One region of the Haloactinopolyspora sp. genome, then DNA from elsewhere that is predicted to be linked to it. Evidence: riboswitches for the same ligand, from Rfam matches in the RefSeq annotation. Region 1 holds a riboswitch; the other holds the start of a gene.
What was found. A riboswitch is a leader RNA that binds a small molecule or an ion and turns the genes downstream of it on or off. The one in region 1 is predicted to bind cobalamin.
Positions count from the first base shown of each region.

Region 2: another riboswitch for cobalamin. It lies ahead of metE (5-methyltetrahydropteroyltriglutamate--homocysteine S-methyltransferase); the one in region 1 lies ahead of M6444_RS04115 (ribonucleoside-diphosphate reductase subunit alpha).

Region 1 covers NZ_DAHVSH010000028.1:376-6,868, forward strand. The annotation lists gene M6444_RS04115 (ribonucleoside-diphosphate reductase subunit alpha) at 1-2,266, opposite strand, end outside; cobalamin riboswitch at 2,428-2,658, opposite strand; gene M6444_RS04120 (EamA family transporter) at 2,870-3,823, shown strand; gene M6444_RS04125 (helix-turn-helix transcriptional regulator) at 3,893-5,299, opposite strand; gene M6444_RS04130 (pyridoxal phosphate-dependent aminotransferase) at 5,619-6,493, opposite strand, start outside.
Region 2 covers NZ_DAHVSH010000166.1:44,659-52,975, reverse strand. The annotation lists gene hrpA (ATP-dependent RNA helicase HrpA) at 1-364, shown strand, start outside; gene M6444_RS17900 (alpha-galactosidase) at 434-2,590, shown strand; cobalamin riboswitch at 2,667-2,893, shown strand; gene metE (5-methyltetrahydropteroyltriglutamate--homocysteine S-methyltransferase) at 2,951-5,236, shown strand; gene M6444_RS17890 (aldo/keto reductase) at 5,241-6,176, opposite strand; gene M6444_RS17885 (DoxX family protein) at 6,287-6,742, shown strand; gene M6444_RS17880 (LacI family DNA-binding transcriptional regulator) at 6,849-7,868, opposite strand; gene M6444_RS17875 (alpha-N-arabinofuranosidase) at 8,093-8,317, shown strand, end outside.

The DNA of each region.
Region 1 (6,493 bases):
TCTTGACGCCCTTCTGCCAGGCGTGAGCGTAGAGATCCATCATGTCGCCGACATCGCGCATCTCGAGGTACATGTTCCGGCTGATCGCCTGGTCGATCCACTTCTGCGCGCGGGCGGCGACCTCGATGAACGCGTGCGGCGAGATCTGGAACGACGTCGCGTAGATCGCCTGCAGGTCCGCCGGCACGGCCGGCACCGCCCGCACGTCACCTTGAGCGCGCAGCAGGTCCTCGCGGACGTGTTCCCACAGGCCGCGTTCCTTCAGGGCCGCGACCAGGTTGCGATTGACCTCGAGGAACTTCCCGGCGCTCGTGGCCCGGCTGAAGATCTGGGCGAACTGCGGGTCGAGCCCCGGCGTGGTGCCCGCGACGAGGCCGATCGAGGCGGTCGGTGCGATGGCCAGCAGCGTCGCGTTGCGCATGCCGCCGCGTACCTTGGCGCGCAGCGCGCTCCAGTCCAGTCGCTGTGTGCGCGAGACGGTGATCGGCACGCCCCGCTGCTGCTCGGCGACGTCGACGGTGTCGATCGGCACCATGCCCCGGCTCCAGCCGGAACCGGCGAAATTGGGGTAGACGCCTCGCTCGCGGGCCAGGTCGGCACTCTGATCGATGGCGTGGTAGCTGATGAACTCCATCACCTGGTCGATCAGGTCGTAGGAGTCTTCGCTGTCGTACGGCACGCCCAGCTGCTCGATCACGTCGGTGAACCCCATGACCCCGAGCCCGATGGCCCGGTTGAGCTCGTTCGACGTCTCCGACTCCGGCACCGACGACACGGTGATGTCCACGAGGTTGTCCAACTGCCGCACGGCCAGCCGGGTGGTCTGTGCCAGCCGCTCCCAGTCGATGGTGAGCCCGGTCGCGGTGGAGGTGAGGTGGCGCGACAGGTTCACCGACGCCAGATTGCACACCGCGATGTTGTCGCGGTCTTGCGGCAAGGTGATCTCGGTACACAAGTTGGACAGGTGGATCGTGCCGGTGTTGTCGTTCAGCGCTCGGTTGTTGATGGTGTCCTTCCAGGTCAGCCACGGATGCGACGTCGTCTGGAGGCTGATGAGGATGGATCGGAACTGCTCGCGGGCGCTGACCCTGGCGAACGTGCGGAGTTCACCGGCTTCGGCCGCGGCGGCGTATTCGGCGTAGCGGGCGCTGAAAGCCTGGCCGTACAACTCGGTCAGGTCGGCGGTTTCGAGCGGATCGAACAGGTACCAGTCGTCGTCGGCGGCGACGCGCTTCATGAACTCGTCGGAAATCCAGACGGCCGTGTTCGCCGTCCGGGTGCGGCGATAGGGATCACCGGCGTTCTGCCGCAGGTCCAAGAACTGCGGGAAGTCGAGATGCCAGTTCTCCATGTAGAAACACAAGGCCCCGAACTTCTTGCCACCGCGCGACACCGCACGCAGAGTCGAATCGATGGTGTGCATGAACGGGATGGGTCCGGTCGAGGCCGTGTTGTTCGACCGGATGGGTGAGCCCTCGGCCCGGAGCTTGGTCACCGACAGCCCGATGCCCCCCGTGCCCTTGGTCACCCACATGACATCGCGCACGCTCTTGGCGATGTGCTCGATGTCGTCCTCCATGTCCATCACGAAGCAGTTGGACAGTTGGGCGTACGCCGTCCCCGCGTTGACCAGGGTGGATCCAGCAGCCAGGTACTCCAGGCGCGACATCTTGTCGTAGTAGCCGATGGCGGCCGTCGTGGGATCGTCCTCGGTCAGCGACAGCCCCATCGCCACCCGCATCCAGAAGAACTGCGGAACCTCGAGTGGGCCCCCGTCGCGGTCGTCGATGACGTAGCGGTTCAACAGCGTGGCAGCGCCGATGTAGCGCAGCAGCCCGTCTCGAGCCGGATCGAGAGCGGCGCCGAGCCGGTTCAGGTCGAAGCAGGCCGACAACCGCTCGTCGAGGAGCCCGGTCGCGACTGCGCGCTCGATGACCTCCGGAAACCGCCGCCGGTGCAGCTCGGCCAGCTCGGCTGCCGTGTCGTAATCACCGAGTACCTGCTTGTAGACGGACTTGAGCAGCACTCGGGTGGCGACGGTGTCGAAGGCTGGATCGTCGCGGACGTTCTGCAGCGCGACCTGGATCACCGCTTCGTCGAGCTGCTGGCTCGTGATGCCGTCGAACAGCGTGATCTCGAGTTCGGACTGCAACTGGGCCGAGCGGGCCACCTGATCGTCCAGACCGGCGGTCGCGGACTCGATCGCCTGGGCGATCTTGTGGCCGTCGTAGGGCTCGGTGGATCCGTCTCGCTTGACGACGTGCATGCTCGTGACGCTCCTCGCAGTTCGGCTGGATCGTCCGGACCTGCGAGGGTTGACGCGTCGGAGCAGATGACGTCGACCACGCCACGGTGTTCCGCGGGGTGAGTTGGTTCGGCGTGATCATCCCCTGGCCCTCCCTCGAGGCCGCGGACTCCGGAGCCCGCTTCGGGCTCCGGTGCACTGGCAGGTCTTCGGACTCACGGGCCCGACGGCCATCCGGCGGATGGCTGTCACCTACTGACCGTCGCTTCCCAGATCGCCTCCGGCGATCCAGTGCGTGATGACGGCGGTCGCTCCCGTTCACCGCTGCGGGGCAGTCCCGGACTCACACCGGGTTCCCTCTTACCTCTGACCGATCTGGCTGACCGGGCAGAACCAGCTGCAGGACACACTCTATCTTGTAGTTACACAGATGCAACTCATCTATATGTTGTGTTTTGCCGGGTGCGCCGGCCCTGCCGCACGGCGGCCGCGACACCGCTGGCGCCACACTCCGCCGTCCAGCTGACGCCATTCCTGGGGAAGTTGGCTGGAAATCGCTGTCACGGCGACCGGTCGGGACCGCAGTATTGTCGTCGGCCGCAGCACCGATCCATGGAGACGCTCATGACATCGCCCTCGACCCGCCCCGCGCTCATCTGGGCTGCCCTGGTGACCGTGTACGTGGTGTGGGGTTCGACGTATCTGGGCATCCGGGTGGTCGTCGAGTCGGGCATACCGCCGCTGCTCGGCATGGGCGTGCGATTCCTGGCCGCCGGCGGGCTGCTGCTCGGCTACATCGTGGTGCGCCACGGGCGCAGCCGGGCGCGGGTGACCATGGCCGAGCTGCGCGGCGCGGCGGTGATGGGGCTCATGTTGCTCGTGTTCGGCAACGGCGTCGTCGCGATCGCCGAACAGACCGTGCCCAGCGGGTTGACGGCACTGATCATCGGTGCCGTCCCGTTGTGGTTCGTCCTGCTCCGTGCTGCCGGCGGAGAACGACCGAGAACCGCGACGTGGTGCGGCGTGCTCGTCGGACTCGGCGGGGTGGCGGCGGTCAGCCTGTCCCGTGGAGGCATCGAGGGCGTGCAGGCGTGGGGCGTGCTGCTGTTGATCGTCGCGTCGATGTCGTGGGCGCTGGGCTCGTACCTCTCACCGCGGCTCGGCCTGCCGCGCAACGCGATGGTCACCTCGGCGTACGAGATGCTCGCCGCGGGCGCCGTGATGACGATCGTCTCGTCGGCCACCGGTGCGGCCACCGACTTCGACGTCGCCGCCATCCCGATCCGTGGCTGGGTGGCGCTGGCCTATCTCGTGCTCATCGGGTCGCTGGCCGGCTACACCGCGTACAGCTACGCGCTGGCGCATGCACCGCTGTCACTGGTCGGCACGTACGCCTACGTCAACCCCGTCGTCGCGGTCCTGTTGGGCTGGGCGATTCTGGCCGAGAGCGTCACGGCAGCCGTCGTCGGTGGTGGCGCGCTCGTGATCGCCGGTGTGGCTCTGGTGGTCAGTGGCGAGCGACGTCCGGCCACGCCGTCGACCCGAGACCCCAAGCCGATTGAGAAAATGACGACGTGACCGGACGTTCTGGTGGTTCAACGCAGCGTCAACTGCCGGGGACACCCGGCAGTTGACCGCTGGTATTGATCAGCTCGACACGTGGATCTTTTCGCCCTGGTCGAGGGCCAGATCGTCGTCGAGATCGTTCACCACGCCGCCACTGGCCCGCGGCACCACCCGAACCACGCGCAGCGCATTCTCGTACGCGTCGAGGGCCTCATCGGTACGGCCGACGCTGCGGTGGAGCTCGGCGAGCTCGCGCCACGCCGCTGCGGCGTACCGGGTGATCCCCATGGATTCGAGTTCCTCAGCCGCCCTGGTGGCCTCGGCGATGGCGCCCTCGGTGTCGCCCTCGGCCCGCAGGATCCGGGCCCGAGTGAGCCTGGCGTCGGCCGCGTTGGCCCGCCGCCGCTCGCCGAGATCGCGCAGTGCGAGGTCGACGGCCTGACGTGCTTCGCTGACCCGGCCGAGGTGCAGCAACGCGTCGGCGCGCTTGGTGTTGAAGTTGGCGACGTCGACCTTGCCGCCGTACTGCTCGATGTTGTCGCGGGTGCGTTCGAGGATGTCGAGCGCCTCCTGCGCACGGGGCTCCGGCCCCTGCAACAGCAGCCAGGCGTGCGCCACCCGCAGCCGGGCGAGGTTGCGCAGGTCGTCGCCCTCGCCGAACATCGCCAGCGCGCGGTCGACCAGGTTCAGGGCCAGGGCGAGCTCACCACGGGCCTCGGCGACCAGCGAGGCGTTCCAGTACGCGGCACCCCGCGTGTGGGGTGCGCCGATCCGGTCCGCGGCCTCGACGAGCTCAGTGGAGAGCATCTTCGACCGCACGACGTCGCCGCGCTCGTAGTAGGCGCCGAGCACGGTGCACCCGAGCCGGATGTACTCGTCGGTGCCTTCGAGGCCGAGGTCCGCGGCCGAGCGCCGGGCTTCTTCGCCGACCTGGATCGCCATGTTGTAGTCGCCGGCTCGCGCGTAGCAGCGAGTGAGCAGAATGGCGACGTCGAGCCAGGACTGCACCTCGGGGTTCTGCCGCGCCTCGTCGGCGAGCTCGGTCAGCAGGTCGATGGCGCCTTCGATGTCACCGCTGCGCTCACGAGCCTGGGCACGGCCGAGCCGGGCCTGCCGGTCCTGCTCGTCGTTGAGCCCGGGATCACCCATCAGCGCCGTGAACTTCTCATAAGCCTCTTCGGCCCGGCCTTCGCGCAACGCCATCTCGGCGCGCCCGAGCTCGAGACGAGCCTTGGTGCGCACCGAGGCGTCCACCCCGTCGCGGAGGTACTCCACGTCGATGTTCAGCCGTTCGGCGATGTGCGCCAAAGCCGACGCCGCCGGCTGGCGGCGACCACTTTCGACAAGTGAAACGTAGCTGGGCGACAGCATGCCCTCGGCGATCTCCGCCTGGGACAGTCCGAGCTCCAACCGGCGGGCTCGGATACGCTGTCCGACGGGCGTCGGAGCCGGCGCCTCATCTACAGTTGCTGGCTGGTCTTGGGTCATGACAGTATTGGACTACAGTCAGTCACTTTTTGCTAGTCCAACTAAACCTCTTTTGGGGGTTCGATCAGCTATGAGGCGTGTCAAGCGAGTCACGGTTGGTGTGTTCGCCACGTTCGTGCTCTTCTTCGCCGTCGGCGCGCCGGTAGCCGCCGCGGACTCGACTTCGACGACAGGCATTGGCAATACCTGCTGCTGACGCGGCATACTTGAGCCGCACGGACGGCATCTGACGTCTCGCCCCCCGAACGTTGGATGCCGTCCGTGCTTTACCCCTGTGCCCGACCGGCAGCGACCGAGCTGCTCACCTCAACGGCATGGCTCAGTTCCGCGTGCCTGCCATCCATTTCGCCGCCAAGTCGAGCAGGCGGTCATTGGCTTCGCGCTCAGCCACCGTCACCCGGCACCCTTCGCCGGCGAAGGGCCTGACGACCAGTCCGTTGGCCTCACAGAATGACGCGAACTCCATGGTGTCGGGCCCCAGCGCGAGCCACACGAAGTTCGCCTCGGTCGACGGCACGTCCCAGCCTTGCGCCAGCAGGCCCTCGCGCACCCGGGTGCGCTCGGCCACGAGGGCGTCGACGCGCTCGAGCAGTTCGCCTTCCCGCGCCAGCGACGCGATGGCGGCACGCTGGGCGATTCCCGAGACGCCGAACGGCACCGCCGTCTTGCGCAGGGCGTCGGCGACCCGGTCGTGCGCGACCGCGAACCCCACGCGGAGCCCGGCCAGCCCGTACGCCTTGGAGAAGGTGCGCAGCACGCACACGTTCGGCCAGTCCCGGTACAGATCGAGCCCGTCGGCGGCTTCGGAGTCGCGCACGAACTCGCGATAGGCCTCATCCACCGCGACCAGCACGTCCTCAGGCACCCGCTGCAGAAACGCCTGCATCTCCGCGTGGCCGACAGCCGGGCCGGTCGGATTGTTCGGGCTGCACACCAGGATCAATCGGGTGCGGTCGGTGATCGCCGCCGCCATCGCGTCCAGGTCATGGCGACCGCCCGCGCCCAACGGCACGCGCACGGACGTGGCGCCGGAGATGCCGACGACGATGGGGTAGGCCTCGAACGAGCGCCACGCGTAGACGATTTCGTCGCCCTCAGCCGCGCACGACTGGATGACCTGCTGGAGGACACCAACGCTGCCCGTACCCGTCGCCACGTCCTCGGCCGGCACGCCATGGCGCTCAGCCACCGCGG
Region 2 (8,317 bases), on a different contig from region 1:
GCTGGTGGATGCCAAGGCGCACCTCGCGCGGCTGATCCGGCCCGGGTTCGTCACCGCGACGGGCCGGCGCCGCCTGCCTGACCTGGTTCGCTACCTGCGCGGCATCGAGCGCCGGCTCGAGAAGCTGCCGACCAGCCCGCAGCGCGACCGGGCGAACGCAGCGGTCATCGAACGAGTGACCGCCGCGTACGAAGACTCGATCAACGCGCTGCCGCGCGGGCAGGAGCCGAGCGCGGAGCACCTCGCGATCCGCTGGTCGATCGAGGAGCTCCGAATCAGCCTGTTCGCGCAGGAGCTGGGGACTGCGCATTCGGTCTCGGAGAAGCGCATCATGCGCGCCATCGACGCCGTCACCACATCGTGATCACCTAGCGTGGGGGCCGACGATCCATCCCCAGCCACGACCCAGCAACCGTCCCCATGGAGCCAGCGAATGCCGGACACCCACGCGCCCGACCTCGTTCACTTCCGGTCCGCGGACATCAGTCTGATCATCGAACGCCGCGGCGACGCGCTGCCCCGGATCCTGCATTGGGGGCCGGACCTGGGTGAACTCACCGACGACGACCTCAGCGCCTACGCTTTGGCCCAGATCCCGCAGCGGGTGACCAACTCCCTCGACACATTCACCCCGGTCGCAGTGTTGCCCGAGCATGCTCACGGCTGGATGGGGACACCGGGGCTCAGCGGGCACCGCGACGGCACGGCGTTCTCGGCGCTGTTCCAGGTCACGTCCAGTACTGTCGACGCCGACCACGGCCATCGCCTCGTCGTCGCCGCGACCGATGACGCCGCGCAACTCGACCTGGACCTGCGAATCGAGCTCACCCCGGCCGGTCTGCTCCGCCAGCGGGCCACCGTCCGCAACACCGGCTCCGGCACCTACACCCTCGACGGCCTCGTCCTCGCGTTCCCGGTACCGGCGCGGGCCACCGAACTGCTCGACCTGACCGGGCGCCACCTGCGAGAACGCAGTCCGCAGCGCGCACCGTTCACCGTCGGCACGCACGTGCGTGAAAACCGCCGGGGACGGACCGCGCTCGACGCGTCGTTGCTGATGATGGCCGGCACCGCCGGATTCGGCCATCGCAGCGGCGACGTGTGGGGCGTCCATGCGGCCTGGAGCGGCAACCACCGCATGCTCGCCGAACGTATGCCCAACGGTGAATGCGTCCTGAGCGCCGGCGAGTTATTGCTCCCGGGTGAGGTCCGGCTCGCCACCGGCCAGGAGTACACCACGCCCTGGATCTACGGCGCCTACGGCGACGGGCTCGACGAGCTGTCCCGCCGCTTCCACACCCACCTGCGCTCTCGGCCCCACCATCCCACGTCGGCCCGGCCAGTGACCTTGAACACCTGGGAGGCGGTGTACTTCGATCACGACGTTCCCACGCTGAAGCGCCTGGCCGAGCTGGGCGCCGAGGTCGGGGTGGAGCGGTTCGTGCTCGACGACGGCTGGTTCAGGCATCGTCGGAACGACACCGCCGGGCTCGGCGACTGGTACGTCGACGAGGCCGTGTGGCCCGACAGCCTGCACCCGCTGGTCGATCACGTCACGAAGCTCGGTATGGAGTTCGGCCTCTGGGTGGAGCCGGAGATGATCAACCCGGACTCCGATCTCGCCCGCGCGCATCCGGACTGGATCATGCGGGCCGGCGATCGGCTGCCGCCGGAGTTCCGGCAGCAGCAGGTCCTCGATCTCGGCAATGAGGCCGCCTACGCATACATCCTGGAGCGCCTGGACGCACTGCTGTCGGAGTACCGCATCGGTTACCTGAAGTGGGACCACAACCGCGACCTCGTCGAAGCCGGCCATGCTCCGGGCGGGGCGGTCGCCGTGGCCGGCGTTCATCGCCAGACCGCCGCGGTGTACCGGTTGTTGGACGAGTTGCGAGCCCGCCATCCCGGCGTCGAGATCGAGTCGTGCTCGTCCGGCGGTGGCCGAGTCGACCTCGGGATTCTCGAGCGGACCGAGCGCATCTGGACCTCCGATTGCAACGACGCGGTGGAGCGCCAGCAGATCCAGCGTTGGACGAACCTGCTCGTGCCGCTGGAGATGATGGGCGCCCACGTCGGTCCGAGCACGTCGCACAGCACCGGCCGGCATCATGGCGTGGGCTTCCGGGCCGGCACCGCGCTGTTCGGCCACCTGGGCATCGAGTGGGACCTCACCGCCGCCACCGAGGACGAGCTGGCCGAGCTGACGGCGTGGGTCGAGCTGTACAAGCGGATCAGACCCCTGCTGCACACCGGCGACGTCGTCCACGCCGATCACCCGGACCCCGCGCTCAACGTGCACGGCGTGGTGGCGCCCGACCGCTCGCAGGCGGTGTTCGCGATCGTGCAGACCGCGACCAGCCTGCACGCTCCGGTCGGCCCGGTTCAACTGCCAGGGCTCGATCCGCACGCGCGGTACCGCCTGACCCCGCTGCCCCCAGGCGACGTCGTCGCCGGCCACACGCGATCGTCGTTGCCATGGTGGGCGGACGGCGTGATCCTGCCCGGCCGGATGCTCGCCGAGAACGGCGTGCAAGCACCGACTCTGCACCCGGAGCGGCTGGTCCTCGTCCAGGCGCAACGCCTCGCGTAACCAAGGAGTCTCTAATTTTGAGACGAATTCGTCCACAGACTGGGACAACAGTCGATTAAAGCCCGGCCATGTGCCTATGATCGCGACGACTGGTGGTTCTGCTCGGCGGTGAAAGCCGCCGAGCGACGCAAGAGGGAACCCGGTGCGAGTCCGGGGCTGCCCCCGCAGCGGTCAACGAGAACGAAAGCCGCCATCGCACTGGGCCGGCCGGGCCTGGGAAGCGGCGGCGAGTAGGCGTGCACGAGCCCGCGCTCGGGTACGTGCTCGTGAGCCCGAAGACCTGCCGCCGGTGGCGCGTGCCGTCGGCGCGCGCCGGGCCGTCCGCGGCCCCACCACCTGCGCTCGCGAGGAGAGAGCCACGTGACACCTGTTTCCGCATCCATCGGCGCCACCGTCCTGGGGTACCCGCGCATCGGCCCGCAGCGCGAACTCAAACGCGCGCTGGAAGACCACTGGGCCGGTCGTATTACCCAGGACGAGCTACACCGCGTCGCCGCCGACCTGCGTGCGCGCACCTGGCGCCGGTTGCTCGATCTCGGCCTGGACAGCGTGCCGTCCAACACGTTCTCGCTCTACGACCAAACACTCGACGCGGCGGCGCTGGTCGGCGCCGTGCCGGAGCGATTCGCCACGCTCGGTCTCGACGAGACCGCCACCTACTTCGCGATGGCCAGAGGCGCGACAGCGGTCGCACCGCTGGAGATGACGAAGTGGTTCGACACCAACTACCACTACCTGGTGCCCGAGATCGGCCCGCAGACCACGTTCCGGCTGGCCGGAGACAAGCCGATCGCGGAGTACCGGGAAGCCCGTGACCAGGGCATCGACACCCGCCCGGTCCTCCTGGGACCGGCGACGCTCCTGCTGCTGTCCAAGCCGTCCGACGACGCGCCGGCCGGTTTCCGGCCCATCGACCGGCTCGACGAACTCGTCGAGATCTACGTCGACCTACTCGGCGCGCTCGCCGAAGCAGGGGCGAGCTGGGTTCAGCTGGACGAGCCGGCCTACGTCGGTGATCGCTCGGCGGACGAGATCGCCGCGCTGCGCCGAGCCTACGACCGCCTGGGCGGGCTGACGAACCGGCCGAAGATCTTCGTCGCCTCGTACTTCGGTGATCTCGGTCCGGCCCTGCCGGCCCTGGCCAGCGCTCCGGTCGAAGCGCTCGGCGTCGACCTCGTCGCAGGCTCAGGCGCGACGTCTCTTGTCGACGTGGCCGGGCTGAGCGAGAAAACCCTGGTCGCCGGCGTCGTCGACGGTCGCAACATCTGGCGCAGCGACCTCGATGCCGCGCTCGCCCAGCTGGAACAGGTGCGCGCGGTGGCCGACGACGTCGCCGTCAGCACGTCGTGCTCGCTACTGCACGTCCCCTACGACGTCGACGGCGAGACCAAGCTCGACCGCCGGCTGAAGTCGTGGCTGGCTTTCGCCGAGCAGAAGGTGGCCGAGGTCGCCACGCTCGCGCGCGGCCTGCGTGAAGGCCGCGGCTCCATCACCGCGGCGCTGGAGTCCACCCGGGCCGCGCTCGCCGACCGTGCCGCGGCACCTGGCGTCGTCGACGAGCGGGTCCGCACCCGGCTCGGTCGCGTCACCAGTGCCGAGCTGCAGCGCGGCGACTACGCGACGCGCCGCGAGAGCCAGCAGGCCGTGCTCGGCCTGCCGCCGCTACCGACCACGACCATCGGCTCGTTCCCGCAGACCAGCGACATCCGGGCAGCGCGAGCAGCGTTCACCAACGGCCGCATCGACGAAGACGAGTACACCGCCCGCATGCGGGCAGAGATCGAACGCGTCATCCGGCTCCAGGAGCGTCTCGGGCTCGACGTGCTGGTCCACGGGGAACCCGAGCGCAACGACATGGTCCAGTACTTCGCCGAGCACTTCGACGGCTTCGCCGTCACCACGAACGGCTGGGTGCAGTCGTACGGCTCGCGCTGCGTGCGCCCGCCGATCCTGTTCGGCGACGTGTCGCGCCCGGCCCCGGTCACGGTGGACTGGGCCACCTACGCCCAGTCGCTCACCGACCGTCCGGTCAAGGGCATGCTCACCGGCCCGGTCACCATCCTCGCGTGGTCGTTCGTCCGCGACGATCAGCCGCTGGGCGACACCGCGCGGCAGGTCGCGCTGGCCATTCGCGACGAGACGGTGGATCTGGAGCAGGCCGGCATCCGGATCATCCAGGTCGACGAGCCGGCCCTGCGCGAGCTGTTGCCGCTGCGCTCGGCCGACCACGACGCGTACTTGACGTGGTCGGTCGACGCCTTCCGGTTGGCCACCTCCGGCGTCGCCGACTCCACGCAGATCCACACCCACCTGTGCTACTCGGAGTTCGGTGACGTCGTCGCGGCGATCGACGGCCTGGGCGCCGATGTGACGAGCATCGAAGCAGCGCGCTCACGGATGGAGATCCTGCCGGACGTGGCCGCCTCCGGCTTCGCGCGCGGCATCGGCCCGGGCGTGTACGACATCCACTCGCCTCGAGTGCCCGACACCGACGAGATCGAGGTGCTGCTCAAGGCAGCACTGGAGGCCGTGCCCGCCGACCGGCTGTGGGCCAATCCCGACTGCGGGCTGAAGACGCGCAGCTACGAGCAGGTGGAACCGGCGCTGACGGCGATGGTGGCCGCAGTGCACCGGGTACGTCCCTGAACCGTCAGGCCAGCTGATCCAGCGCGGCCAGGTCGGCCGGCGTGGGGCGCCAGGCCAGCGCCCCGACGTTCGCCTCGACCTGCGCCGCGCTGGTCACGCCGGCGATGACCGAGGCCACCCCCGGCTGCGCCGCGAGCCCGGCGATCGCCACGTCGAGAAGACCGACCCCGCGTTCGGCGGCGTATCGTTCCAGCGCCTCGATCCGGTCGAAGTCGGCGTCGCGGAGCCGGGCGGCCTGACGGGGCTCGGCGAGCCGCGTGCCGGCCGGCGCCGGCTCGTCACGCCGGTACTTGCCGGTGAGCAGGCCGTACTCCAACGGGTAGTACGGCAGCAGCCCGACACCGGCCCGTGCGGCGGCCGGCATCAGCTCGGCCTCGGCCGATCGGTCGTACAGGGAGTACTTGTTCTGTGCACTGATGAACCGCTCGTAGCCGCTGCTGCGAGCCGTCCAGTCGGCGTCGACGACCTGCCAGGCCGCGAAGTTCGACGACCCCACGTACCGGACCTTGCCCTCGGCGACGAGCTCGCTGAGGGCGGCCAGCGTCTCCTCGATCGGCGTGTTGGGGTCCGGCGTGTGCATCTGGTACAGGTCGATCCAATCGGTGCCGAGGCGACGCAGACTGGCTTCCACGGCCTTGCGGATGTAGCGCCGCGACCCTCGCACGCCCCAGTCGGGGCCGTTGGCGCCGTGGGTGTCCATGCCGAACTTCGTGGCGACGATGACGTCCTCGCGGCGCTGGCCCAGCGCCGCACCCAACAGCGTCTCGCTCTCGCCGAAACCGTAGGTGTCGGCGGTGTCGAAGAGCGTGACTCCGAGATCGACCGCGCGGTGGACCAGCTCGGTGGTGGTCTCGGCGTCGATGCGCCAACCGAAGGCGTTGCAGCCGATGCCGACCGCCGACACCGTCAAACCGGAGTCGCCGAGCTGGCGATAGGTCATGTCGGTCACGATCGTCGAGCCTATCCGGCCAGGCGTTCCGGCGCGTCGACCGTTTGATGCGTCATGGACGTGTGAAAACATGACGGAGATCGGATCGTCCACCCGGAGAAATGGTCTTGCAATCCGCTCTGCGTGACTTCGCCACCTTGCTCGCGCGCATCGGCATCGGCGCCGTCTTCATCGCTCACGGTTGGCAGAAGCTGGCGACGCTCGGCATCGACGCCGTCGCCGCCGGATTCGAGCAAGCCGACGTCCCCCTCCCCACGCTCGCGGCGTGGTGCGCCGCGCTGGTCGAACTGGTCGGCGGCGGGGCGCTGGTGCTCGGTGTGCTGACCCAGCTGGTCGGGGTGCTGCTGGCGCTGGACATGCTCGGCGCCTACTTCTTCGTGCACGCCGGCAACGGCCTGTTCGTCGATCAGGGCGGCGCGGAGCTGGTTCTCGCGCTCGGTGTGTCCAGCCTGCTGATCGCGGCGATCGGGGCGGGACGGGTCAGCGCCGACCACGCGATCGCGCAGGGCTTGATGCAGGGACGGCCGCGGGGTAGGTCCGGTACGCGTCGGTCCTGACGCGGCGCCGGGTCTCAGCTGCGGGTGCTGGGTCGCGGCTGCAGTCACGCCACCATGCGTTCTGCAGCATCACCAGGCGTGCATGGGTGGTGGGGCAGGGATTCGCCTAGTGAACATGATCATTCACACCGGTGGTGCTTTCGCGGACCCGGAGGGTGAACGGGACCTCGATGCGTTCGGCCTTCGCGTCGCGGTCGGCGAGCCTACGCACGATGAGCCGCACCGCCTGTTCGGCGAGGAACGGAACGTCGGGCGCCACCGTGGTCAGCGACGGCGAGGAGTAGCGTCCGTCCTCGATGTCGTCGAATCCGGCCACCGCGATGTCGTCAGGAACCCGGTAACCACGCTCACGCAGCACGCGCAACGCGCCGAGCGCCATGAGGTCGTTGAAGCAGAACACGGCGTCCAACGGGCGGCCGCTGTCGAGGAGATCCGACATCGCCTGCGCGCCGCTGGCGCGGTGGTAGCGCAGCTGCGACACGATGATCGAGGGATCGACGTCGATGCCTGCGGCGTCGAGCGCGGCTCGGTAGCCCCGGGCGCGCAGGCCACCGGTCCCGGCTCCCCGCTCGACGCCGACGGCGGCGATGTGCCGCCGCCCCAGGCCGATCAGATGCTCGGTGACCTCGCGGGCGGCGGCGACGTTGTCGATGGCGATGTGGTCGTGCCCGACCGGGTGTCCTCGTTCGCCGAGCAGGACCAACGGCGTGTCGGGTTCTCGCCGCGCTGCGACGTCGCGGGCCGGCGTGGCCATGGGGCTGAAGATGACGCCGTCGATCAGATGCGAGCCGAGGCGGTCGAGCACGATCTGCTCACGTTCGGGCTCGCCGAAGGTCTCCTCGATCAGGACGACCATTCCCTGCTCCTTGGCCACCGCGCCGATCGCCGAGGCGAGCGAGGCGAAGTAGGGCGAGGTGAGCTCGGGCAGAGCGATCGTGAGGAAGCCCGACCTGCCGTGCCGAAGGCTACGCGCGGTCAGGTTCGGCCGGTACCGCAGCTCCTCGATCGCCTTGAGCACCTTGGCGCGAGTCTTCTCGGTGACGTTGGGATGGTTGTTGATGACGTTGGAGACCGTCTTGAACGACACGCCGGCGCGGTCGGCGACGTCCTTCAACCGAGCTCCCACGCTGCACCCCCTCACGTCGGTGTCCTCAGTGACTCTGCCAGTCACGCCCGGCTCGTTGCAGGCCCATTTTCGCCTTCGCCGGGCCAGTGGCCGGTTGCGGCACGCTGAGAAACGAAACGGCAACGAAGCTTCCACTCCTAGGTTATCCGTTGTAAAACTAGTCGCACGGTTATCCGTTGTAAGGACTTCGACCACAGGATTTCTGGATAAGGGCCAGGTGCAGCGTGTACGACGTCAAGGTCGAGCTGGATCCCGCGTTCGCGGTCGGTCAGGTGGGCGAACGCCTGTTCGGCACGTTCGTCGAGCACATGGGCCGATGCGTGTACGGCGGCATCTTCGAACCCGACCACCCCACCGCCGACGAGCACGGATTCCGCCGCGACGTGGCCGAGCTGGTCCGCGAGCTCGGTGTCACCACGGTGCGCTACCCCGGCGGCAACTTCGTGTCC